One region of the Pseudomonas monsensis genome, then DNA from elsewhere that is predicted to be linked to it. Evidence: predicted binding sites of a transcription regulator. Region 1 holds the regulator's gene; each other region holds the start of a gene.
The links. Region 1 encodes FliA, which starts transcription of late flagellar genes. Its sites were predicted from a motif close to CTAAAGTTTNNNNNNNNNNNGCCGNTAA; they were not measured.
Positions count from the first base shown of each region.

Region 1 (7,830 bases):
CGCCGATATGCGTCAGGCCATGAAGCTGGTTCGTGATGAGCTGGGCGCTGATGCCGCCATCATTGGCAACCGCCGCATTGCCGGCGGCGTCGAGCTGACGGCGGCGCTGGATTACAAATTGTCGGCGCTGGCGCCTCGGGTTCCGAACATGGAACTCGAAGACGAGCTGCGCAAGACCCAATCGCGCATCGTCACCGCCCAGGCCGAACTGAGCCTGCGTGGCGAAGCCGACGGCAATACCAATCGCCAGTTGTTCGCCGGGCTGCCGTTGACGGCCGGCCTGCCGCTGACTGCTGCCGAACCGTTGAGCGAGCCGGCCTACGCCGCTCCGGCGCGTCCGGCCCCGGCCCCTGCGCAGTCCTCCGGCGGTGTCGACCCGCGTGCGCTGGACTCGATGCGCTTCGAATTGAACAGCCTGCGCGAACTGATGGAAGTGCAGCTTGGCACCCTGGCCTGGAATCAGCTGCAAGGCAGCCGCCCGGCGCAGGCCAATCTGTATCGCCGTCTGCAGCGCATCGGCCTGTCCGGCCCGCTGTCGCGCGATCTGCTGTCGATGATCACCGATATCGAAGAGCCGCGTCAGGCCTGGCGCATGTTGCTCGCGCATCTGGCGCGGATGATTGCCGTGCCGGAAGTCGAGCCGCTGGAAGAGGGCGGGGTGATTGCCATGGTCGGCCCGGCCGGCATGGGCAAGACCACCACGCTGGCCAAACTGGCCGCGCGTTATGTGCTCAAATACGGCGCGCACAACGTGGCGCTGGTGAGCATGGACAGCTTCCGCATCGGTGCACAGGAACAGCTCAAGACCCTCGGGCGGATTCTCAATGTGCCGGTGACGCACGTTGATCCGGGCCAGTCGCTGGTGCAGGCGCTGGATCCGTTGCTGCGCAAACGCGTGGTGCTGATTGATACTGCCGGCCTGCAAGCCAGTGATCCGGCCCTGCGCATGCAGCTGGAAAGTCTGGCCGGGCGCGGCATCCGTTCAAAAAATTATCTGGTGCTGGCAACCACCAGCCAGAAACAGGTTCTAACCGCCGCTTATCACAGTTACAAGCGTTGCGGGCTTGCCGGGTGCATCCTGACTAAACTGGATGAAACGGCCAGCCTTGGCGAAGTGTTGAGCCTGGCGATCAGTCATGAATTGCCGGTCGCGTACCTGACCGATGGCCCACGGATTCCGGATGATCTGCATCTGCCGCGCCGTCATCAACTGGTCAGCCGCGCCGTCAGCGTGCAAATGCAGGAAGAACCCAGCGAAGAAGCCATGGCTGACATGTTCGCTGATATCTATCACAGCCCGACCAAGCAGGTAGGCTGAGGTATTCATGAACAGTTTTTGTACCTACATCGATGGCCTGCCATGCATTGTTCCGGTTGTGAACGCGCAGCCAGTAATGTGGCCTCCGTCTATGCAAGACAAGGTAAAGAAATAACATGGGCAGCATGCATCCCGTACAGGTGATCGCGGTGACCGGCGGCAAAGGTGGCGTCGGCAAGACTAACGTGTCAGTGAACTTGTCTCTGGCGCTGGCAGAGCTTGGCCGTCGGGTCATGCTGCTGGACGCCGACCTGGGGCTGGCGAACGTCGACGTTCTGCTGGGACTGACCCCCAAACGTACTTTGGCCGACGTGATCGAAGGCCGCTGCGAGCTGCGCGACGTCCTGTTGCAGGGCCCCGGCGGGATCCGCATCGTGCCGGCCGCTTCCGGCACCCAGAGCATGGTGCACCTGAGCCCGGCGCAGCACGCCGGCCTGATTCAGGCGTTCAGCGACATCGGCGACAATCTCGACGTGCTGGTGATCGACACCGCTGCGGGTATTGGTGACTCGGTAGTCAGTTTTGTACGCGCCGCGCAGGAAGTGTTGCTGGTGGTCTGCGACGAGCCGACGTCCATTACCGACGCCTACGCGCTGATCAAACTGCTCAACCGCGATTACGGCATGAACCGCTTCCGCGTGCTGGCCAACATGGCCCAGAGCCCGCAGGAAGGGCGCAACCTGTTCGCCAAGTTGACCAAGGTCACGGATCGCTTCCTTGACGTGGCCCTACAATACGTCGGCGCCGTGCCTTACGACGAAAGCGTGCGTAAGGCGGTGCAGAAGCAGCGTGCGGTCTATGAAGCCTTTCCGCGTTCCAAGTGCGCCCTGGCGTTCAAGGCCATCGCCCAGAAGGTCGACACCTGGCCGCTGCCGGCGAACCCGCGCGGCCACCTGGAATTTTTCGTCGAGCGCCTCGTGCAGCAAACGGCAGGACCAGTGCTATGACCGCCAGCGGTATGAATTACTACAAGAAGTCGGCACGCGACGCGCAATACGAGTTGATCGAGCGTTACGCGCCACTGGTCAAACGCATTGCCTACCACTTGCTGGCACGCTTGCCGGCCAGTGTGCAGGTCGAAGACCTGATTCAGGCCGGCATGATCGGTCTGCTCGAAGTCTCGACCAAATACGACGCCAGCAAAGGTGCCAGTTTCGAAACGTACGCGGGCATTCGAATCCGCGGCGCGATGCTCGATGAAGTCCGTAAAGGGGACTGGGCGCCACGCTCGGTTCACCGCAACACCCGTATGGTCAGCGACGCAATTCGGGCAATTGAAGCTAAAACCGGCCGTGATGCTAAAGATCACGAGGTTGCGGCCGAACTCCAATTGAGTCTCGACGATTACTACGGGATTTTGAATGACACCCTGGGCAGCCGCCTGTTCAGTTTCGACGACCTGTTGCAGGACGGCGAACACGAAGGGCTGCACGAGGATGGCGCCAGTGCTCATCTTGAGCCGTCACGCGATCTGGAAGATGAACGTTTCCAGGCCGCACTGGCGGACGCGATTGCCAATTTGCCGGAGCGTGAGCGACTGGTGTTGGCGCTGTACTACGACGAAGAGCTGAACCTCAAGGAAATCGGTGAAGTCCTTGGCGTCAGTGAGTCGCGGGTCAGCCAGTTACACAGCCAGTGCGCGGCCCGCTTGCGGGGGCGTTTGGGGGAGTGGCGAGCGCGCTGAAGGCAGTGTGGGGACACTGCGAACGAGGCTGGTGCGGTGATGAACGGCACCGGTCTTGCTCTGTTGTGCTCCAGACAGTCTTCGAGTGCTACGCCGGATTGATTGAAATGGCGCGTCCAGGTGCTGGGCGCGTTTAAGACTGCTTGGAGGTCGAATTGGACAAGAACATGAAAATCCTCATCGTTGATGACTTCTCAACGATGCGGCGGATCATCAAGAACCTGCTGCGTGATCTGGGGTTCACCAACACCGTCGAGGCCGACGATGGCACCACTGCCATTCCGGTGCTCAACAGCGGAAGCATCGACTTTCTGGTAACGGACTGGAACATGCCGGGCATGACCGGTATCGACCTGCTGCGCCACGTACGTGCCGATGAAAAACTCAAGCACCTGCCCGTGCTGATGGTGACGGCAGAAGCCAAGCGTGAGCAGATCATCGAAGCGGCCCAGGCCGGTGTGAACGGCTACGTGGTCAAACCTTTCACGGCTCAGGCGCTGAAAGAAAAAATCGAGAAGATTTTCGAACGCATCGGCTGATGAACGCGCGGGGGAGCTATGGAGCATAACGAATCTTCACAGGGCGATTTCGAGTCGACCCTGAAAAAACACGCGGTCGAACTGGTCGAGAGCCTTGAAAAAGGCAGGTTCGGCGACGCTGTGCAACTGATCCATGAGCTCAATCAGACCCGTGACCGCGGCCTGTATCAGGAAGTGGGCAAGCTCACGCGCGAACTGCACAGTGCGATCGTCAACTTCCAGATTGATCCGCACATGCCGCAGGCCGAGGAAGTGTCGCAAATCACCGACGCCACCGAACGCCTGGGCTATGTGGTCAAGCTGACTGAAGCCGCGGCCAACCGCACCATGGATCTGGTGGAAAGCGCCACCCCGGTGGTCAATGGCCTGGCTGACGAAGCCCAGGCCCTGAGCACCGATTGGGGTCGCTTCATGCGTCGCGAGGTCGGGGCTGAAGAGTTCCGCGAACTGGCGCGTCGGGTCGACGGTTTTCTGTCGCGCAGCAGCACGGACAACCGTGCGGTGTCGAGCAACCTCAACGACATCCTGCTGGCCCAGGATTACCAGGACCTGACCGGTCAGGTGATCAAGCGCGTGACCCAACTGGTCACCGAAGTCGAAAGCAATTTGCTCAAACTCGTGCTCATGGCCAGTCAGGTGGACCGCTTTGCGGGCATCGAACATGACCGCGCCGCGATGCTTGCAGAAAAAGATCCACAAAAACATCTCTCGCAGGGTGAAGGTCCGCAGATTCATGCCGATAAACGAGAAGACGTTGTGTCCGGTCAGGACGATGTGGACGATTTGCTATCCAGCCTTGGATTTTGAGTTTTAGGTTTTTAGACCTGTAGGAGCACCCCATTAATGAGCTTCGGCGCCGATGAAGAGATCCTTCAGGATTTCCTGGTTGAGGCCGGCGAGATTCTTGAGCAACTGTCCGAACAACTGGTTGAGCTGGAAAGCCGCCCGGATGATGCAGATCTGCTCAACGCAATTTTTCGCGGTTTCCATACTGTAAAAGGGGGCGCCGGCTTCCTTCAGCTCAACGAGCTGGTGGAGTGCTGTCACATCGCCGAAAACGTGTTCGACATCCTGCGCAAGGGTGAACGCCGCGTTGATGCCGAACTGATGGACGTGGTGCTCGAAGCACTGGACGCGGTGAACAGCATGTTCAGCGAAGTCCGTGAACGTGCCCCGATCACCGCCGCCACCCCGGAACTGCTGGCCGCGCTGGCGCGTCTGGCCGAGCCGCAAACGGCCGATCAAGCCCCGGCTTCACCGGTGGCCGAGATGATCGAAGAACTGGTCGTCGAAGGCGATTCGGGCGATTCGGGCGACATCACCGATAACGAATTCGAACAGCTGCTGGACTCGCTGAACGCCGTCAAGGCCGAAGCCGAAGCCCCGGTCGTTGCTGCACCGGTGCAAACTGCCGAAGCGGCCGCCAGCGATGAAATCACCGATGCCGAGTTCGAGTCGCTGCTCGATCAGTTGCACGGCAAAGGCCAGTTCGCACCTGACGCCGTTGCACCGACGGCAGCGCCTGCGGCACCGGCGGCGGGCGACAGCTCGGACATCACCGACGACGAATTCGAAGCACTGCTTGATCAGTTGCACGGCAAGGGCAACTTCGCCGTGGAAGCGCTGGAGTCGGCGATCGCCTCGGCACCGGCGGCACCTGCCGCACCGGTAGCCGCTGCTGCCGGCAGCGACCTGATCAGCGATCACGAGTTCGAATCGCTGCTCGACGAGCTGCACGGCAAAGGCAAGTTCGATGCAAGCGCTGCGACGGCCGGCTCCGCGTCGACAGTCGCCGCGCCTGCCGCCAAGGCTGCAGCGGCTCCGGCCGCCGCGCCGAAGGCCGCTGCCAAGCCTGAGCCAAAAGCTGAAACGCCAAAACCGGCTGCCGCTGCTGCACCGGCGCCGGCTCGTGCTCCAGCAACTCCGCCACCGGAAAAACCGGCGAGCGAAGCCGAGACCACCGTGCGAGTCGACACCGCGCGTCTCGACGAAATCATGAACATGGTCGGCGAACTGGTGCTGGTGCGTAACCGCCTGGTGCGCCTGGGTCTCAACAGCGGCGACGAAGCCATGTCCAAGGCCGTGTCGAACCTCGACGTGGTCACGGCTGACTTGCAGACCGCGGTGATGAAGACCCGGATGCAGCCGATCAAGAAGGTCTTCGGGCGCTTCCCGCGTCTGGTTCGCGACCTCGCGCGTCAGCTCAAGAAAGAGATCAACCTGGAACTGGTGGGTGAAGAAACCGACCTCGACAAAAACCTTGTCGAGGCCCTGGCCGACCCGCTGGTCCACTTGGTGCGCAACGCTGTCGACCACGGCATCGAGTCGCCGGAAGAACGCGAAGCGTCGGGCAAGGCCCGTGGCGGTCGCGTGGTGCTGGCGGCCGAGCAGGAAGGCGACCACATCCTGTTGTCGATCTCCGACGACGGCAAGGGCATGGACCCGAACGTCCTGCGTTCGATCGCGGTAAAACGCGGCGTGATGGACAAGGACGCGGCCGATCGCCTGAGCGATACCGAGTGCTACAACCTGATCTTCGCCCCGGGTTTCTCGACCAAGACCGAGATCTCCGACGTGTCCGGCCGCGGTGTCGGCATGGACGTGGTGAAGACCAAGATTTCCCAGCTCAACGGTTCGATCAACATCTACTCGACCAAGGGCCAGGGCTCGAAGATCGTCATCAAGGTGCCGCTGACCCTGGCGATCATGCCGACGCTGATGGTGATGCTTGGCAATCAGGCGTTCGCGTTCCCGCTGGTCAACGTCAACGAAATCTTCCACCTCGACCTGTCGACCACCAACGTGGTGGACGGCCAGGAAGTGGTGATCGTGCGGGACAAGGCGTTGCCGTTGTTCTACCTCAAGCGCTGGCTGGTCAGCTCCGCCGCTCACGAAGAGCAGCGCGAAGGCCATGTGGTGATCCTTTCGGTGGGCACCCAGCGGATCGGCTTCGTCGTCGATCAACTGGTCGGCCAGGAAGAAGTGGTCATCAAGCCATTGGGCAAAATGCTGCAGGGCACTCCGGGCATGTCCGGCGCCACCATCACCGGTGACGGCCGCATCGCGCTGATCCTCGATGTTCCTAGCATGCTCAAGCGTTACGCCGCACGGCGTATTTGAATCCGGGGCAGCGGGGCGACAACGTCCCGCTGCACCTAATGGAGTGTTTATGGCAGTCAAAGTCCTGGTGGTGGACGATTCGGGTTTTTTCCGCCGCCGCGTCTCGGAAATTCTTTCAGCGGATCCGAGCATTCAGGTGGTCGGCACCGCAACCAACGGTAAAGAGGCGATTGATCAGGCCCTGGCGCTCAAGCCGGACGTGATCACCATGGACTACGAGATGCCGATGATGGATGGCATCACGGCAGTGCGGCACATCATGCAGCGCTGCCCGACCCCGGTGTTGATGTTCTCCTCGCTGACCCACGAAGGCGCCCGGGTAACCCTGGATGCGCTGGATGCCGGCGCGGTGGATTTCCTGCCGAAGAATTTTGAAGACATCTCGCGTAACCCGGAGAAGGTCAAGCAACTGCTGTGCGAGAAGGTCCATAGCATCTCGCGCAGTAATCGTCGTTTCAGTGCCTACAGTGCGCCGGCTCCGGCCGCTGCACCGACGCCTGCGCCAGCACCGGCGGCATCGAGCTTCAGCAGCCACAGCACCAGTGCTCCGGCTCGCCCGGCACCGGCGCCTGCTCCGGCGCGCGCTCCGGCCGCCAGCGCTTCGTCGCCGGCACCGAAACGCAAAGCCTACAAACTGGTCGCCATCGGTACTTCGACCGGTGGCCCGGTTGCCCTGCAACGGGTGCTGACCCAGTTGCCGGCGAACTTCCCGGCACCGATCGTGCTGATCCAGCACATGCCGGCGGCGTTCACCAAGGCGTTTGCCGAGCGTCTGGACAAGCTGTGCCGCATCAGCGTCAAGGAAGCCGAGGATGGCGACATCCTGCGTCCGGGCCTGGCGCTGCTGGCGCCGGGTGGCAAGCAGATGATGATCGACGGCCGTGGCGCGGTGAAAATCCTCCCGGGCGACGAGCGTCTGAATTACAAGCCGTGCGTGGACATCACCTTCGGTTCCGCGGCCAAGTCCTACGGTGACAAAGTTCTGGCGGTCGTCTTGACCGGCATGGGCGCCGACGGCCGTGAAGGCGCGCGCCTGCTCAAACAGGGCGGCAGCTCGGTCTGGGCGCAAGATGAGGCAAGCTGCGTGATCTACGGGATGCCGATGGCCATCGTCAAAGCCGACCTGGCTGACGCGGTCTACGGCCTGGACGACATCGGCAAGCACATCG
Region 1 is NZ_CP077087.1:2,019,466-2,027,295, forward strand. Features, by position in the region: gene flhF (flagellar biosynthesis GTPase FlhF) at 1-1,318, shown strand, start outside; gene fleN (flagellar synthesis regulator FleN) at 1,435-2,265, shown strand; gene fliA (RNA polymerase sigma factor FliA) at 2,262-3,002, shown strand; gene HV782_RS08815 (chemotaxis response regulator CheY) at 3,170-3,541, shown strand; gene HV782_RS08820 (protein phosphatase CheZ) at 3,560-4,348, shown strand; gene HV782_RS08825 (chemotaxis protein CheA) at 4,385-6,661, shown strand; gene HV782_RS08830 (protein-glutamate methylesterase/protein-glutamine glutaminase) at 6,711-7,830, shown strand, end outside.

Region 2 (7,830 bases), 2.9 Mb from region 1:
ATATGAAGTTTTGACGCGTAACTTTCTTTGGGCGTGCGGAGTGCAAGTTTCAAACCAACAACCCGACGAACGGTGGGTTATTGAAATTTTGAATTTCCCCAAGGTAAAAAAAACCGACGCCCAAGGCGTCGGTTTTCAGTGGCAGAGCGCTTTCGACACAATCAGGTCATCTGAATGATGGTCTGCATGATGGTGCTCTGGGTCGAAATGGTCTTGGCGTTCGCCTGATAGTTGCTCTGGGCCTTGATCAGGTCCACCAGTTCATTGGTCAGGTTCACGTTCGACTCTTCCAGCGAGTTCGACACGATCGACCCCAGGGTGCCGGTCTTCGGCGCATCAACACCCGCCACACCCGAAGCAAAGGTTTCCTTCCAGCGAGTACCGCCAATCGGCTGCAGGCCTTGCTCGTTGGCGAAGCTCGCCACGGCTACCTGACCGATCGCCTTGGTCTGCTGGTTGCTGAAGTTGGCGGTCATCACACCGGTCGAGTCGATGGTCAGGCTGGAAATCTGGCCAGTCGCATAACCGTCCTGGTATTGCGCCGTACGCGCGGTCGGCGAGTTGAAGGAGGTGGTCAACGACATGTTGAACGCGATACCGGTCGGGTTAGCCTTGGAACCGTTCGGCCCCCAGGTCACAGGCGTGGTCGCCGGATTGGTCACGACACCTGGTACCCAACCGGTCATGGTCAGGGTGTTGCCGGCCTGGGTCCAGCCAGCACCTGCCGTCACGGTATTGATGGTGCCGTCAGAGTTGAAGGTGATGTTGTGGGTCAGCGGCGTCAGGGTGTTGTTGGCCGGGTCCGATGGCGTACGACCATCCATGTAGGTGTAAACGCTCCAGGCATTGGTACCCGTTTTCACGTAGTACTGATCCATGCGGTGCTCGTTACCCTGAGTGTCAAAGACCGGCGTGGAAATCAGCTTGTTATAGCTGTTCAGATCGGTGGGACTGAACGGCGCCACGGTAGGTTTGACGTCCTCCGAGTTCAGGTTCATGGTCTGGTCGATCTTGGTGGTCGCGTTCGGCTTGAGGGACGAGGTGTCGATCTTCAGGTCGGTCAGCACACCGGTCATGATCTTGCCGTTGGCATCGACGCCATAACCCTGCAGACGGTTGCCGTTGTTGTCGACCACGTAGTTTTCAGCATCGGTCTTGAACGCACCGGCACGGGTGTAGCTCAGGGAACCGTTGTCGCTGAGGATGAAGAAACCGTTGCCCTGGATGCCCATGTCCAGCACGTTGCCGGTGTTGTTCACGTCACCCTGGCCAAACTGCTGGGAAACGTTGGCCAGACGCACGCCGTTACCGACGGTCTTGCTGCCGGTGCCCAGGCGGGTGGCCGAGTACACGTCTTCGAATTCTGCACGGGACGCCTTGAAACCGGTGGTGGCCACGTTGGCGATGTTGTTGCCGGTGACGTCCAGTTGCTTGTTGGCAGCATAGAGACCGCTAAGGCCGATATTGAAAGACATATTCCACTCCTTTGTGCCGGTTAGTCGGCTCTATATACCAATGGTTTGTACTTTGGACAGCGCGACGCTGCCCAGGCCCGCCAGGTTCAGCATCAACTCACCGCCGGTCTGGCTGATGGTCACGCTGTTGACGGTGGCCGGCAGATACGTGATCAGCGAGGTGGCCTTGCCGTCGTAAGTGGCGCTGGCAGTGAACGTGTAAGTGCCCGCGGCCGCGACCGCACCGGACGCGTCCTTGCCGTCCCAGATGAAACTGGCGTTGCCGGCCTTCTGGGTGCCCATGTCGATGGTGCGCACGACTTTGCCGTCGGTATCCTTGATGGTGACCGAGACAGCGCCGGACGCCGGAACCACCACAGAGCCATTGAAGCTCTTGCTGGTGTCGACCACGGCCTTGTCGGTCTGAGCGATGACCGAGCGACCGACCAGCGACGACGCCTGCAGGGCCTGCGAGGAGTTGTAGTTGCCGGCGATGCCACTGACGGTGGTGTTCAGCGTGGTGATGCCTTCCAGGCTGCTGAACTGCGCCAGTTGCGCGACGAACTCGCTGTTGTCCTGCGGATCGAGCGGGTTCTGGTTTTTCAGCTGGGTGACCAGCAGTTGCAGAAACGCATCTTTGCCCAGGGCCTGCTTGCCGGTGGCACTATTGGTGGCTGCAGCCAGGCCGCCGGTGGTCGTCCCGGTCTTGACCGAAGAATTGGACAGGACGTCCTTGATATTCACGCCGCTGGTGGAATCGGAAACACTCATGGCAGTCGCCCCTTATTACTGACCGAGGGTCAGTACCTTCTGCATCATGGTTTTGGCGGTGTTCATCATTTCGGCGTTGGTCTGGAACGAACGGCTCGCGGAAATCATGTCAGCCATTTCTTCCACCACGTTGACGTTCGGGTAGTAGACGTAGCCCTTGGCGTCGGCGGCCGGATGGTTCGGCTCGTAACGCGCTTCGAGGTTGCTCTGGTCTTCGACCACACCAAGCACCTGCACGCCTTGACCGGCAGCGTCCTGACTCTGGAACAGCGAGTTGCTGCCGCTGTTCTGGCCGCCCTGGAACATGGTGGCGAACACCGGGTGACGGGCGCGGTAGGTCTGGTCGATGCTCGACGAAACGGTTTCGGCGTTGGCGATGTTCGAGGCCACGGTGTTCAGACGCGTGGTTTGTGCGCTCATGCCGCTGCCGGCAATGTTGAAAACGCTGGACAGGGACATGGATTACTCTCCGCGCAGGGCTGACACCAGCCCTTTGAATTTGCTGTTGAGCAGGGTGAAGCTGGCCTGGAAGCCGACCGCGTTTTCCGCGTAGTTCGACTGCTCCAGTTGAGCGTCCACGGTGTTCTGGTCGATCGAAGGCTGCATCGGTGTGCGATACATCAGCGATTCGTCGCCATTGCCCAGACCTTCGGCCTCGATGTGACGGCTGTTGGTCATGTTCAGGGCAAACGTGCCACCGCGTTTGGTTTTCTCGGTCTGTGCTTCGAGCACTTTGGAGAAGTCCAGATCCCGCGCCTTGTAGTTCGGGGTGTCGGCGTTGGCGATGTTGTTGGCCAACACTTCGGCACGCTGGGCGCGGAAGCCCAATGCTTGTTCGTGAATGCCGAGCGCTTTGTCGAAGCTGATGCTCATGTCGGGAACCTTCAGGTGACCGGTTTTTCGTACCTGAGCTTTAGCAAGGGCCGTGCCAAACAGAAGAACCCCCGTAAACCGGGGCCTGGCGGGGGATCGGCAATGCGGCAATGCCAGAAAAGCGGCAACCGGTTTCCGCCGGATGCCGCTTTTCTGCCGCTTGCCCTCCCTTCTCACCCACCAATGTCCTCTGGAGGAGTGAGCCTGCTCGCGATAGCGGTGTGCAGGCGCCGATGATGTTGGATGTGCTACCGCTATCGCGAGCAGGCTCACTCCTACAGGGGGTTTGGGGTGAATTGAGACTGAATGCCAGGCACAAAAAAACGGGAGGCCTTTTAGGGCCTCCCGTTTTTTTGTGTTGCTGCAGCCAATCACTTCGCCTGGTAAATGATCCCCGGGCTGCACTGGACCATCTGGTAATGATCCGGCAAACCGTTCAACGCTTCGGAAGCGCCAAGGAACAGATACCCGCCCGGTTTCAGCGTGCTGTGAATGCGCAACAGGATGTCTTTCTTCACCTCGGCGGAGAAGTAGATCAGCACGTTGCGGCAGAACACGATGTCGAACTTGCCCAGACTGGCGTAGCTGTCGAGCAGGTTGAACGAACGGAATTCCACCCGGTTCTTGATCGGCGCCTTGATCACCCAGCGCCCCGGCCCTTTCGGGTCGAAGTAACGCTGCAGACGGTCGGCGGACAAGCCGCGACCAATCGCCAGGCTGTCGTACTCGCCGGTCTTGCAGTTGGTCAGCATGCTGCCGGACAAATCCGTGGCAACGATCTGCACGCCCATCTTCAACTGGCCGAGGTTGCTGCGCTCGAACTCGTCGATCGACATCGACAGCGAATACGGTTCCTGACCCGACGAGCACGCCGCCGACCAGATCCGCAGACGCTGGTTGGGGCTGGCCTTGATCGCCTCGGGCAGCACCTTGTTCTTCAAGACTTCAAACGGATAGGTGTCACGAAACCACAGGGTTTCGTTGGTCGTCATGGCATCGACCACCTGCTCGCGCAAACCGCTGCGCGGCTGGGTCTGGATGCGCTGAACCAGCTCACCCAGGGATTTGATGCCTTGCTGCTCCATCAGTTTGTTGAGACGGCTCGAGACCAGGTACTGCTTGTTTTCACCGAGCAAAATGCCACAGGCTTTTTCCAGGAAGACCCGGAACTGTTCGAAATCCAAATTACCCGTAGACAATGATGCCGCCTCTTAAATCGTGTTGACCGCCAGGGGCAAAGCGCCCCTAGCTGATATCTGCTGCTTTGATCCGGTCGACTACCCGGGATGCCAGGTCATCAGGACGGAATTTGGCCAGGAAGTCATCGGCACCGACTTTCTTGACCATCGCCTGATTGAATACCCCCGACAACGAAGTATGCAGGATGATATGAAGCTTTTGCATGCGTGGATCGCTGCGGATTTCCGCCGTCAGGGTGTACCCGTCCATCTCCGGCATCTCGATGTCGGAAATCATCATCAGGAACTCTTCTTCCGGCTTCTTGCCCTCGTCGACCAGCTTGCGCAGGTAGTCCAGCGCCTGCTTGCCATCGTTCAGCGCCACCACTTCGACGCCGACCGTCTGCAGGCATCGCGTGACCTGCTTGCGCGCCACCGACGAGTCATCGACCGTCAGCACTCGCAGCGACAACGCCTTGCTCTGGGTTTCGACGTCGACCACACCCACCGAAATCGCTTCCGGCGTCGGCGCCACTTCCGCCAGCACTTTCTCGACGTCGATGATTTCGACTAACTGATTGTCCACTCGAGTCACAGCGGTCAGGTAGTGATCGCGACCCGTGCCCTTGGGTGGCGGATGGATCTCTTCCCAGTTCATGTTGACGATGCGCTCCACCGAGCGAACCAGGAAACCCTGGGTCTTGGTGTTGTACTCCGTAATGATCACGAACGGACTGTTCTTGTCTTTCAACGCCCCGGAACCGGTCGCCATTGCCAGATCGAGGATCGGAATGGTTGCCCCCCGGATATTCGCCACCCCGCACACGACAGGACTGGACTTGGGCATCAACGTCAGCGACGGGCATTGCAGCACTTCCCGCACCTTGAACACGTTGATTCCGTAGAGCTGATGACCGTCGAGACGGAACAACAACAGCTCCAGGCGATTCTGCCCTACCAGTTGCGTGCGCTGGTTTACCGAATCCATTACACCAGCCATGCCCAGACTCCTACACCAACGCCAAGTGTTGTTGCGACGCACATTCATTGCTAAACGGCACGGCGCTTGCTTTTTAACTCGTATGAACGCTCAAACGACATTTTTCCGACGCCTGACATCTTCCCTTCGCAGAGGGCTTTGCGCGGTGTCCGCCGTTTGCTTCTTTTTCGCTGGCAGCCCTGCCATTGCTGATGCGGTTACCTTGCCTGACATGCTTATCGGCGTCACTCAGGGCTTTCTTGAGTTCACCGTAGAAGACTATCTGGCTACCAGTCAAACGGAAGGCCGCTACGAAATCGAAGTAAACCAGCTCGACCCCCGCATGCACATGCCTATGTGCGACAAGGAATTGACAGCCAGCCTGGAGAGTCCGGCACGTCCGTTGGGCCGGGTAACGGTAAAGGTTCGCTGTGAAGGCACCTCGCCCTGGACCGTGTTCGTGCCCGCTCAAGTCCGCCTGTTTCGCGAGATTGTGACCACCACTCGGCCGCTCAAACGCGCCGGCATTATCGAGCCGCGGGACGTGACCTTGCGCGAGCGCGACGTCAGCCTGATCAATCAGGGATTTCTGACGTCGGTAGACGAAGCGATCGGGCAGAAATTGACCCGACCAACGGTCGCCGATCAGGTGATTACCCAAGTGCACCTGGAACAGGCAGAAGTCATTCGCAAGGGCGATCAAGTGGTCATCATCGCCCGCAGCGGTACGCTGGCTGTGCGAATGCCGGGCGAAGCCCTGTCCAACGGCGGTTTGAAGGAGCAGATCCGGGTGAAAAACCTCAACTCCCAGCGGGTCATCAAGGCGCAGGTCATCGCGCCCGGCCAAGTGGAAGTGGCCATGTGAACCACTGAGCAGAAAACTGGCGCCGACCTCGCCGCTTCCCTAAACTGTGCCGCAGCAGGACACGCGCCGGTACATGAGGCTCATTGCCAAATGGGCCTAAAGTTTTCCAGGGGATGGCCGAAAACATGGCAAGCGTCCAAATTCCCAGAGGTTTTTTATCATGGTCATCGATTTCAGCCGTTTGAACAGCTCCTCGTCACTTACAGGCAGTACGCGTACCAGCGCGCCGAAGGAAACCGTTGAAAACGGCACTTCCGCACCGCTGAATACCCCGGCCGAATCGGCCAGTACCGCAAAAAGCGGGGAATCGGTACACCTCAGTAATGAGGCTCAACAGTTGCAGAAGGTCACTGACAAGCTGCGCGATCAGCCTGCTGTCGACAAAGCCCGTGTGGCCGAGTTGAAAGCCGCGATTGCCGATGGCAGCTATAAAGTCGACAGCAACCGTGTAGCCAGCAAACTGCTCAACTTCGAAGCCCAGCGCTAGGCCACCGCCAGCGCGAGGCTTTTGGACGCTTAGAAACCAAGGCCAGCCATGCACGACACTAATTTATTGCAACTGATCATCGACGACTTTGCTCCAGCTCAACAATTGCTGGAGTTGCTGCAAAACGAGTCCCTCGCCTTGCACGGTCGCGACATGCCACTGCTGGAAGAAATTCTGGCGCGCAAACAGGCATTGATCATTCTGCTCGAACAGCATGGCCGCAAGCGCAGCGAAATCCTCGCCAGCCTCAACCTGCCGACCAATCGGCAGGGTCTTGAGCAATTGGCCAGCCAGTCGAGCATCGGCGACCAATTGCTCAGTCAAAGTGATGTCCTCACCGATCTCATTGCCCAATGCCAGGCGGCCAACGTCAACAATGGCCAATCGATCCTGGTCCAGCAGGCTGCCACAGCCAATCAGCTGAAAATCCTCACCGGTGGCGAGCCGCCAGCGCTCTACGACGCCAGCGGAACCTTCGCCAAGCCCGTCAAGCCGCGTACGTTCAGCCAGGCGTGAGCCATTCGATGGGCCTGCACTATCAACACGTGAAGCATGCTGGCAAAATGCTGGCTAGTCATCGTCAAATTTTGTCTGGAGATTGAGAAAACGTGCCAAACGCCCTAAGCGCGGATGATGCTCCGCAGCCACCAAAGGTGCTGACCACGCCCCTGGAAATCTCCAGCAACCTGCGCCAACTGCAAGAGAGTCATGATCCACTGATCATCACCTTCCATGAACGCAGCCAGCGCTTCCAGAGTTATTTGATCAAGGTTGACCGCGACAGCGCCTCGATCGCCCTAGACGAGATGATCCCGCGCGATGGCGAACGCTTCCTGCTGGCCGGCGAGCCGTTCAAGGTCGAAGGCTTTCACGAAGGCGTGCGCATTGCCTGGGAATGCACCGGCAGGCTGAACATCGAAGAGTCCGATGGCGACCGTTTCTACACTGGCGACTTGCCCACTGAAGTGGTTTACCACCAGCGCCGCAATGCCTTTCGCGCAGCGCTGAAACTGACCGATCTGGTCAGCGTCGAACTGGGCGGCGAGAAGCTCAAGGCGCCAATCAACGGCAAATTGCTGGATATCTCCGCGACCGGCTGCAAGCTGCGTTTCGAAGGTGACATCACTGACCGCCTGCAACTGGGCCAGGTCTATGACCGGCTGATCGCTCCGCCGCTGTTCGGCAACCAGCCGACCTCCGTCGAACTGCGCTATCTGCACTTC
Region 2 is NZ_CP077087.1:4,918,200-4,926,029, forward strand. Features, by position in the region: gene flgE (flagellar hook protein FlgE) at 162-1,475, opposite strand; gene flgD (flagellar hook assembly protein FlgD) at 1,506-2,225, opposite strand; gene flgC (flagellar basal body rod protein FlgC) at 2,241-2,684, opposite strand; gene flgB (flagellar basal body rod protein FlgB) at 2,688-3,098, opposite strand; gene cheR (protein-glutamate O-methyltransferase CheR) at 3,470-4,297, opposite strand; gene HV782_RS21705 (chemotaxis protein CheV) at 4,344-5,276, opposite strand; gene flgA (flagellar basal body P-ring formation chaperone FlgA) at 5,359-6,120, shown strand; gene flgM (flagellar biosynthesis anti-sigma factor FlgM) at 6,281-6,607, shown strand; gene HV782_RS21720 (flagella synthesis protein FlgN) at 6,656-7,123, shown strand; gene HV782_RS21725 (flagellar brake protein) at 7,216-7,830, shown strand, end outside.
Region 2: a site for FliA is predicted at 6,217-6,244, ahead of flgM (flagellar biosynthesis anti-sigma factor FlgM). Genes of this name have one in related genera too.

Region 3 (7,830 bases), 330 kb from region 1:
GCGCCGCCGGCAAGATCATTCACGTGAGTTCGGTGCACCAGCGCATTCCGTGGGCCGGGCACGTCAACTATGCGGCGTCCAAGGGCGGCGTCGACCAGTTGATGCAGACCCTCGCCCAGGAAGTCAGCCATCAGCGCATTCGCATCAACGGCATCGCGCCGGGGGCGATCCGCACGGCGATCAACGCGGAGGCCACCGAGGGCGACGCGGCGCAGGCGTTGCTCAAACTGATTCCCTACGGCCGCATCGGCGATGTCGAAGATGTTGCCAACGCGGTGGTATTCCTTGCCTGCGACGCCTCCGACTACATCGTCGGCACTACCCTGTTCATCGACGGCGGCATGAGCCTCTATCCGGAGTTTCGCGGCAATGGCTGAGCATCACCTGGAACGACAAAGCCCGATCGACGCCCACGGCATCATCGGCGACATGCGCACCGCAGCACTGGTCAACGACAAGGGCAGCGTGGATTTTTTCTGCTGGCCGGAGTTCGACAGCCCGTCGATTTTCTGTTCGCTGCTCGACAGCCCTGACGCCGGGATTTTCCAGTTGACGCCGGACTTGCCCGACGCCCGACGCGAACAGATTTACCTGCCGGACACCAACGTGCTGCAAACCCGCTGGCTCAGTGAACGGGCGGTGGTTGAGGTCACCGATCTGCTGCCGGTGGCCGACAACCAGGACGACTTGCCGCTGTTGATGCGCCGGGTGCGGGTGGTCAGTGGTGAGGCGACCTTCCATGTGCGTTGTGCCGTGCGTCACGACTACGCCCGCGCCAAGACCCGCGCACAGATGGACCGGCAAGCCGTGGTGTTCAGCGCCGAGGGGCAACCCTCGATGCGGCTGACCTCGGATCAAGCGCTGCACATCGAGAACGATGCGGCGCTGGCCTCCTTTACCTTGAAGCACAACGAGCACGCCGAGTTCCTCCTCGGCGGCGCCGACGACCCGCGCTTTGAACAAGGCGCCGCGCAACTGTGCATGGAGCGCACCTTGAGCTTCTGGCGCGGCTGGATCGGCCAGTCCAACTATCGCGGCCGCTGGCGGGAGATGGTCAACCGCTCAGCCCTCGCGCTGAAGCTGCTGACATCGCGCCAGCACGGCGCAATTCTGGCGGCGGCGACCTTCGGTCTGCCGGAAACCCCCGGCGGCGAACGCAACTGGGATTACCGCTACACGTGGATACGCGACGCATCGTTTACCGTTTATGCCTTTATGCGCCTGGGCTTTGTCGACGAAGCCAATGCCTACATGGGCTGGCTGCGTGGGCGGGTCAGCGATTGCTGCGGCCAGCCAACCAAACTCAACATTCTGTATGCCATTGACGGTCGTCAGGAACTGCCCGAAACCGAACTCACTCACCTGTCCGGCCATGGTGGAGCGCAACCGGTGCGTATCGGCAATGGTGCGTATGAGCAGATTCAGCTGGATATCTTTGGCGAATTGATGGACGCGGTGTATCTGGTCAACAAGTATGGCGACGCCATTTCCCACGAAGGCTGGAACCACGTGCGCGAAGTGGTCGATCAAGTGTGTGAGACATGGCAGACCGCTGATGTAGGCATTTGGGAAATGCGCGGTGAACAACATCACTTTCTGCATTCGCGGCTGATGTGCTGGGTGGCGCTGGATCGGGCCATTCGTCTGGCTTCGAAACGCTCGTTGCCGGCGCCGTTTGCGCAATGGGATCAGACCCGGCAGGCGATCTACGCCGATATCTGGGGCAACTTCTGGAATGAGGAGCGCGGGCATTTCGTCCAGTACAAGGGCGGAACGGCGCTGGACGGTTCGATGCTGCTGATGCCGCTGGTGCGCTTTGTCAGCGCCAAGGACCCGCGGTGGCTGTCGACCCTTGAGGCAATCGAAAAGACCTTGGTGCGCGACGGCATGGTTTATCGCTATCGCAACGACGATGCCAACATCGACGGTTTGACCGGCACCGAAGGCGCGTTTGCCGCCTGTTCGTTCTGGTACGTCGAATGCCTGGCCCGCGCCGGCCAGGTGGAAAAGGCCCATCTGGAGTTCGAACAACTGCTGCGCTATGCAAACCCGCTGGGGCTGTACGCCGAAGAGTTCGACAGCAAGGGCCGGCATCTGGGCAACACTCCTCAGGCGCTGACGCATCTGGCACTGATCAGTGCGGCGAGTTTTCTTGATCGGCGTTTGAGTGGGGAGAAGAGTGTTTGGCAGCCGTAATTTCGTCAGTCTCTGTAGGAAATATGCCGAACTTCAGCGCTTCGCCGGGCTAACCCCTACACAGAAATAAACAGAATCAGATCCCCTCTGGTGAGGGGATTTATCCCCGACGGGCTGCGAGGCGGCCCGGCTCTTTGCCCGCTCGTTTCTTCAGCAGTACCGCATTGCATGGCTTTGCGACTGCTGCGCAGCCGATCGGGGATAAATCCCCTCGCCACAGTTTGTGTAGTTTTTTCCGACTTCGTCTAAACAACACCCAGGTAAATCCCTCCCCGTAACCTGCACTTACACCCTGAAATACCCTGTTGCCAGCTGTTACATCCACCCCTACCATCCACCGCAACGGGCACAGCGGAGCTGTCCAATAAAACCCGAATTCAAGGAACCAGAATGACCCAGCACGTCCACCGCACCATCGGCACGCCCCTGCGCAGCGGCCTGACCCGCACCCAACTCTGGGAAGCCGCCGACCAAGGCCTGATCAAATGCTGGGAAATCGGCCGCCAGCGCGCCACCCGCTTCCCCGACCTCGCGCAAAAATGCCTTGCCGGCGAACTGCCGGTGCTCGGCTGGAAAGGCGGCGTCAGTCGCAGCCTGAAGAAAAACGAAAAATTCGGCTCGCTCAAATACCTCGCGCAGTGGCAAGGATTGCGTGGCGAGGATCTGGATATTGATCTGGGTGAAGAGCGTTCGCTGACCTGCTCGCGAACGAAGATGCGGGTGACGTTTACTCCGGATCGGGCGAAGTATTTCAATCAGCTCGCAGAGGCCGAGGCCTGATTCCGCAAGTGGGTAGCGCTTGTGGCGAGGGAGCTTGCTCGCGCTGGACTGCGCAGCAGGCCCTGTAAAATTCGCGGCGCGTCGCGACTCAGCGCAAGCCCTCGCCACGTTTCAGACTCGTCCGATCACATCAGTGTCGATTGATGAATCTGCTGATGCATGCACCGAAAACCGCTCCCGATAAGCCTGCGGCGTCACGCCAATTGCCCGCAAAAAACTGCGCCGCAACGTTTCTTCACTGCCAAACCCGCAGTTGGCCGCGATGCGTTTGACCGGCAGGCCGGTGTCGCTGAGCAGGCGTCGGGCGGTTTCGACACGAATCAATTCAATCGCCCGTGCCGGGGTCTGGCCGGTGTCGGCGCGGTAGTGGCGGACGAAACTGCGCTCGCTCATCCCGGCCTGTTCGGCCAGGGTCGGGATGCCGAGGTCGCAGGTGAGGTGTTCGGCGATCCACGCGTGCAGTTCATCAAAGCGATTGCCTTGATTTTGCAGCGACAGGGTTACGCTGAATTGCGATTGCCCGCCCGGGCGTTTGAGGAACACCACCAGATGCCGCGCCACGTCCAGGGCGATGTCGCGGCCCAGATCTTCCTCGACCATTGCCAGGGCCAGATCAATGCCGGCGGTGACGCCCGCCGAGGTCCAGACCGGGCCGTCGTTGATGAAAATCGGATTGGCTTCGACCTGCAACTTCGGGTGCTGCTGCGCCAATTGTTCGCAACGGGTCCAGTGCGTCACGACGCGGCGCCCGTCGAGCCAGCCACTGGCCGCCAACAGAAACGCGCCGGTGCACACCGAGGCGACGCGCCGGCATTTGGCCGCGTGTTCGCGCACCCAATCCACCAACAACGCGTCCTCAGCCGCCGGGTAAATGCCCCAGCCACCGGCGATGATCAAGGTATCGCTGGCCTGCTGCGGCAAAGGTTCGGCCAGCACCGCCAGCCCCGCCGAGGACATCACCGCCCCGCCCGCACTGGCAATCACCGACGGCGCATAGGGCAAGGGCAAACCGCGTTGGCGAGCGAGGTCGTTGGCCGAGGCGAACACCTGCAACGGCCCGGTGACGTCGAGGATCTGCATGTTGGCAAACGCGAGTACGTGAATGGCTTTGGGCATTTGGCGTAATTCGTGGGGTGATTGGCGTATACGCCAGAACCTACGCGCCTACAGTGAAGCCGTCCACCCCTTTTCATGGAGCAAGAACAATGACGCTGCAGATCGGTTTTCTGTTGTTCCCGCAAGTTCAGCAACTTGACCTGACCGGGCCGTACGACGTGCTCGCCTCGTTGCCGGGCGTGCAAGTGCATCTGATCTGGAAGGATTTGATGCCCGTTACCGCCAGCACCGGTCTGCTGCTGAAACCGACCACCACGTTCGAGGATTGCCCGGATCTGGATGTGATCTGCGTGCCAGGCGGTGGTGGCGTCGGCGCGTTGATGGAGGATGAGGTAACGCTGGCCTTCATCAAGCGTCAGGCTGCGCAGGCGAAGTACGTGACATCAGTGTGCACCGGTTCGCTGGTGCTCGGCGCGGCGGGCCTGCTGCAAGGCAAACGTGCGACCACGCATTGGGCGTATCACGATCTGCTGCCGACACTGGGCGCGATTGCGGTGAAGGATCGGGTGGTGCGTGACGGTAATCTGTTTACCGGCGGCGGGATCACGGCGGGGATTGATTTCGCCCTGGTGCTGGCGGCTGAACTGTTCGATGCCGACACGGCGCAATTGGTGCAGTTGCAGCTGGAATATGCGCCGGCGCCGCCGTTCAATGCCGGTAGCCCGGACACCGCGCCGGGGGCGATTGTCGATGAAGCTCGCCTGCGTGCCGCGCCATCGCTGAAGTTGCGCACGGAAATCACCGAGCGCGCGGCGGCGAAACTCAATCTGCACTGATTCCCAGCCATCCACAAAATCCTGTGGGAGCTGGCTTGCCAGCGATAGCGGTGGTCCAGTCGATGAGGATGTCGGTTGTGCAGGCCTCATCGCTGGCAAGCCAGCTCCCACAGGTAACGGGGCTGGACACAGGTTTTTGTGCTGCCCCGGTTTCCCCTTTCACCTTCACTTGTCCCCACGCCCCCACCCGTGTAGAAAGCCCTTCCACATATTCTGCACAGGGACTTTCCATGAAGGCGTTGCCATGGCTCTATCTGGCACTTCTCAGCCTCGGTTACGGGTGGGCGCTGAGCTACGGACAGCTCGGCTGGCTGGCGCTGATCAGCATCGGCCTTCTGTTATTTGCCGGATTTGCCGTGCGCCAGCAACAGGTACCGGTGGCGCGGTTTCTCGGTCATGGTCTGTTTATCGTCCTCGCCCTGTCGCTGGCCCTGCACTGGTTACCGGGTTTCTACAATGGTCGCGCCATCGACCCGCAGCGCTTCACCGACAACGCCGTGCCGTTTGCGATGTACCTGAATCTGGACAAACCGCTGATTGGTTTCTGGTTGTTGCTGGTCTGTCCGTGGATTGTCGCGCGGCGGTCGTTGCGCCTGACCGTATACGCCACCCTCCTCGCCCTGACCCTGAGCGCCATCCTCGCCCTCGGCGGCGCGCTGTTGCTTGGCGTCATCACTTGGGCGCCAAAGTGGCCCGACCCGGCATGGCTGTGGGTGTTGAACAACCTGCTGCTGGTGACACTGGTCGAAGAAGCGCTGTTTCGCGGCTATATACAGGGCGGGCTCAGCCGGCGCTTCCAGCACCTGCCCTACGGCGACAACCTCGCCCTGTTGCTGGCCTCGCTGCTGTTCGGCCTGGTGCACGCCGGTGCCGGCTGGACCTGGGTGTTGCTGGCGGGTCTGGCCGGTGTCGGCTATGGTCTGGCCTACCGCTTTGGCGGGCTGGGTGCGGCGATCGCCACGCACTTCGGGCTGAACCTGCTGCACTTTGCGCTGTTCACCTATCCGATGCTGGCGGGTTGAAGCAAGGCCCGTTTTGCGACGCCGTACTTATTACTGAAAAAAAACTTCAATAATTTCCTGACATCGCCGACAACCTTTCAAAGCCTTGCGGATTGAAAAACCATGCGTAACAACCAGCCCATTACACAACGCGAACGGACTTTCCCGGCTCAGCAGCGGTTGATCTCCACAACCGACGCCAAGGGCGTGATCACCTACTGCAACGACGCTTTCGTCGAGATCAGCGGGTTTTCGCGTGAAGAACTGATCCGTGCGCCGCACAACCTGGTCCGTCACCCCGACGTCCCGGCTGCGGTGTTTTCGCACATGTGGGGCACACTGAAACAAGGCTTGCCATGGATGGGCATTGTCAAGAATCGCTGCAAATCCGGTGACCATTACTGGGTGAACGCCTACGTGACACCGGTGTTCGATGGCAGTCAGGTGATCGGTTACGAGTCGGTGCGGATCAAACCCACCGCCGAACAGATCCGCCGTGCCGAAGCGCTCTACCAACGCATCAACCAGGGCAAGTCGGCGATCCCTTCCAGCGATAAATGGCTGCCGGTGCTGCAAGACTGGCTGCCGTTCATTCTGGTCAGCCAACTGAGCTTCGTGATCGGCGCGACCCTCAACTCGCACTGGGGCTTCGCCCTGGCGGCCGGTTTGTCGGTACCGCTGGGCCTGATGGGCCTGCAATGGCAGCAACGCGGGCTCAAGCGCCTGCTGCGCCTGGCCGAGCAGACCACTTCCGACCCGCTGATCGCGCAGATGTACACCGACAGCCGTGGCGCCCAGGCGCGTCTGGAAATGTCGATCCTCAGCCAGGAAGCGCGCCTGAAAACCTGCCTGACCCGTCTGCAGGACACCGCCGAACACCTGACCGATCAGGCCAAACAGTCCGACGCCCTGGCGCACAACAGCTCCAGCGGCCTGGAACGCCAGCGCGTGGAAACCGAACAGGTCGCCACCGCCGTCAACCAGATGGCCGCGACCACTCAGGAAGTGGCGAGCCACGTGCAGCGCACTGCTGACGCGACTCAGGAAGCCAATCGCCTGACCGGTCGCGGTCGTGACATTGCCGGCGAGACTCGCGAAGCCATTCAGCGTTTGTCGGTGGTCGTCGGCGAAACCGGCCTGACCGTGACCCAACTGGCCAAGGACAGCGACGAAATCGGCGGCGTAGTGGATGTGATCAAAGGCATCGCCGACCAGACCAACCTGCTCGCCCTCAACGCCGCCATCGAAGCGGCCCGTGCCGGCGAGATGGGCCGTGGTTTCGCGGTAGTGGCTGACGAAGTTCGCCAACTGGCGCAACGCACCAGCGAATCGACCGGGCAGATTCACGCCCTGATCGCTAAGTTGCAGCAGACGGCTTCGAGTGCCGTGCAAACCATGGAAGCCGGGCATCGCCAGGCTGAAGAAGGTGTAGCGCGGGTGCTGGAAGCGGATCAGGCGTTGGTCGGGATCAGTGAAGCGGTGGCCAACATCACCGACATGACCACGCAGATTGCTGCCGCGACCGAAGAGCAAAGTGCGGTGGCTGAAGAGATCAGCCGCAACATCAGCAATATTTCGGAACTGGCGGATCAGACTTCCGAGCAGGCGCATAACTCGGCGTTGTTGAGTGAAGAGCTGACCAAGACGGCGAATACGCAGTACTCGTTGGTGGAGCGGTTTAACCGCTGATTGAACTGGCGATAACAAAAAACCCGGAGGGCGAGAGCTTCCGGGTTTTTTGTTGTGTCAGTGAATATTTCCCCCTCACCCCAGCCCTCCCGAAACGTCGGACCGCCCCAAGGGGCGCGGGGGAAAGGGAGCCGATCTCTGTGCATTTCAGAATTTGAGTTCGACTCGGTATCTCAAGTCGGTGTACCTCGCACATTCTCCTCGGTCAGTCCCCTCTACCTCTGGGAGAGGGTTAGGGTGAGGGCAGGCCCCATAACTACTGAGGCAACTTC
Region 3 is NZ_CP077087.1:2,349,371-2,357,200, reverse strand. Features, by position in the region: gene HV782_RS10375 (SDR family oxidoreductase) at 1-377, shown strand, start outside; gene HV782_RS10370 (glycoside hydrolase family 15 protein) at 370-2,196, shown strand; gene HV782_RS10365 (hypothetical protein) at 2,587-2,976, shown strand; gene HV782_RS10360 (GlxA family transcriptional regulator) at 3,088-4,092, opposite strand; gene inhA (isonitrile hydratase) at 4,182-4,868, shown strand; gene HV782_RS10350 (CPBP family intramembrane glutamic endopeptidase) at 5,099-5,890, shown strand; gene HV782_RS10345 (methyl-accepting chemotaxis protein) at 5,993-7,558, shown strand; gene HV782_RS10340 (DUF6124 family protein) at 7,815-7,830, opposite strand, start outside.
Region 3: a site for FliA is predicted at 5,936-5,963, ahead of HV782_RS10345 (methyl-accepting chemotaxis protein). Genes of this name have one in related genera too.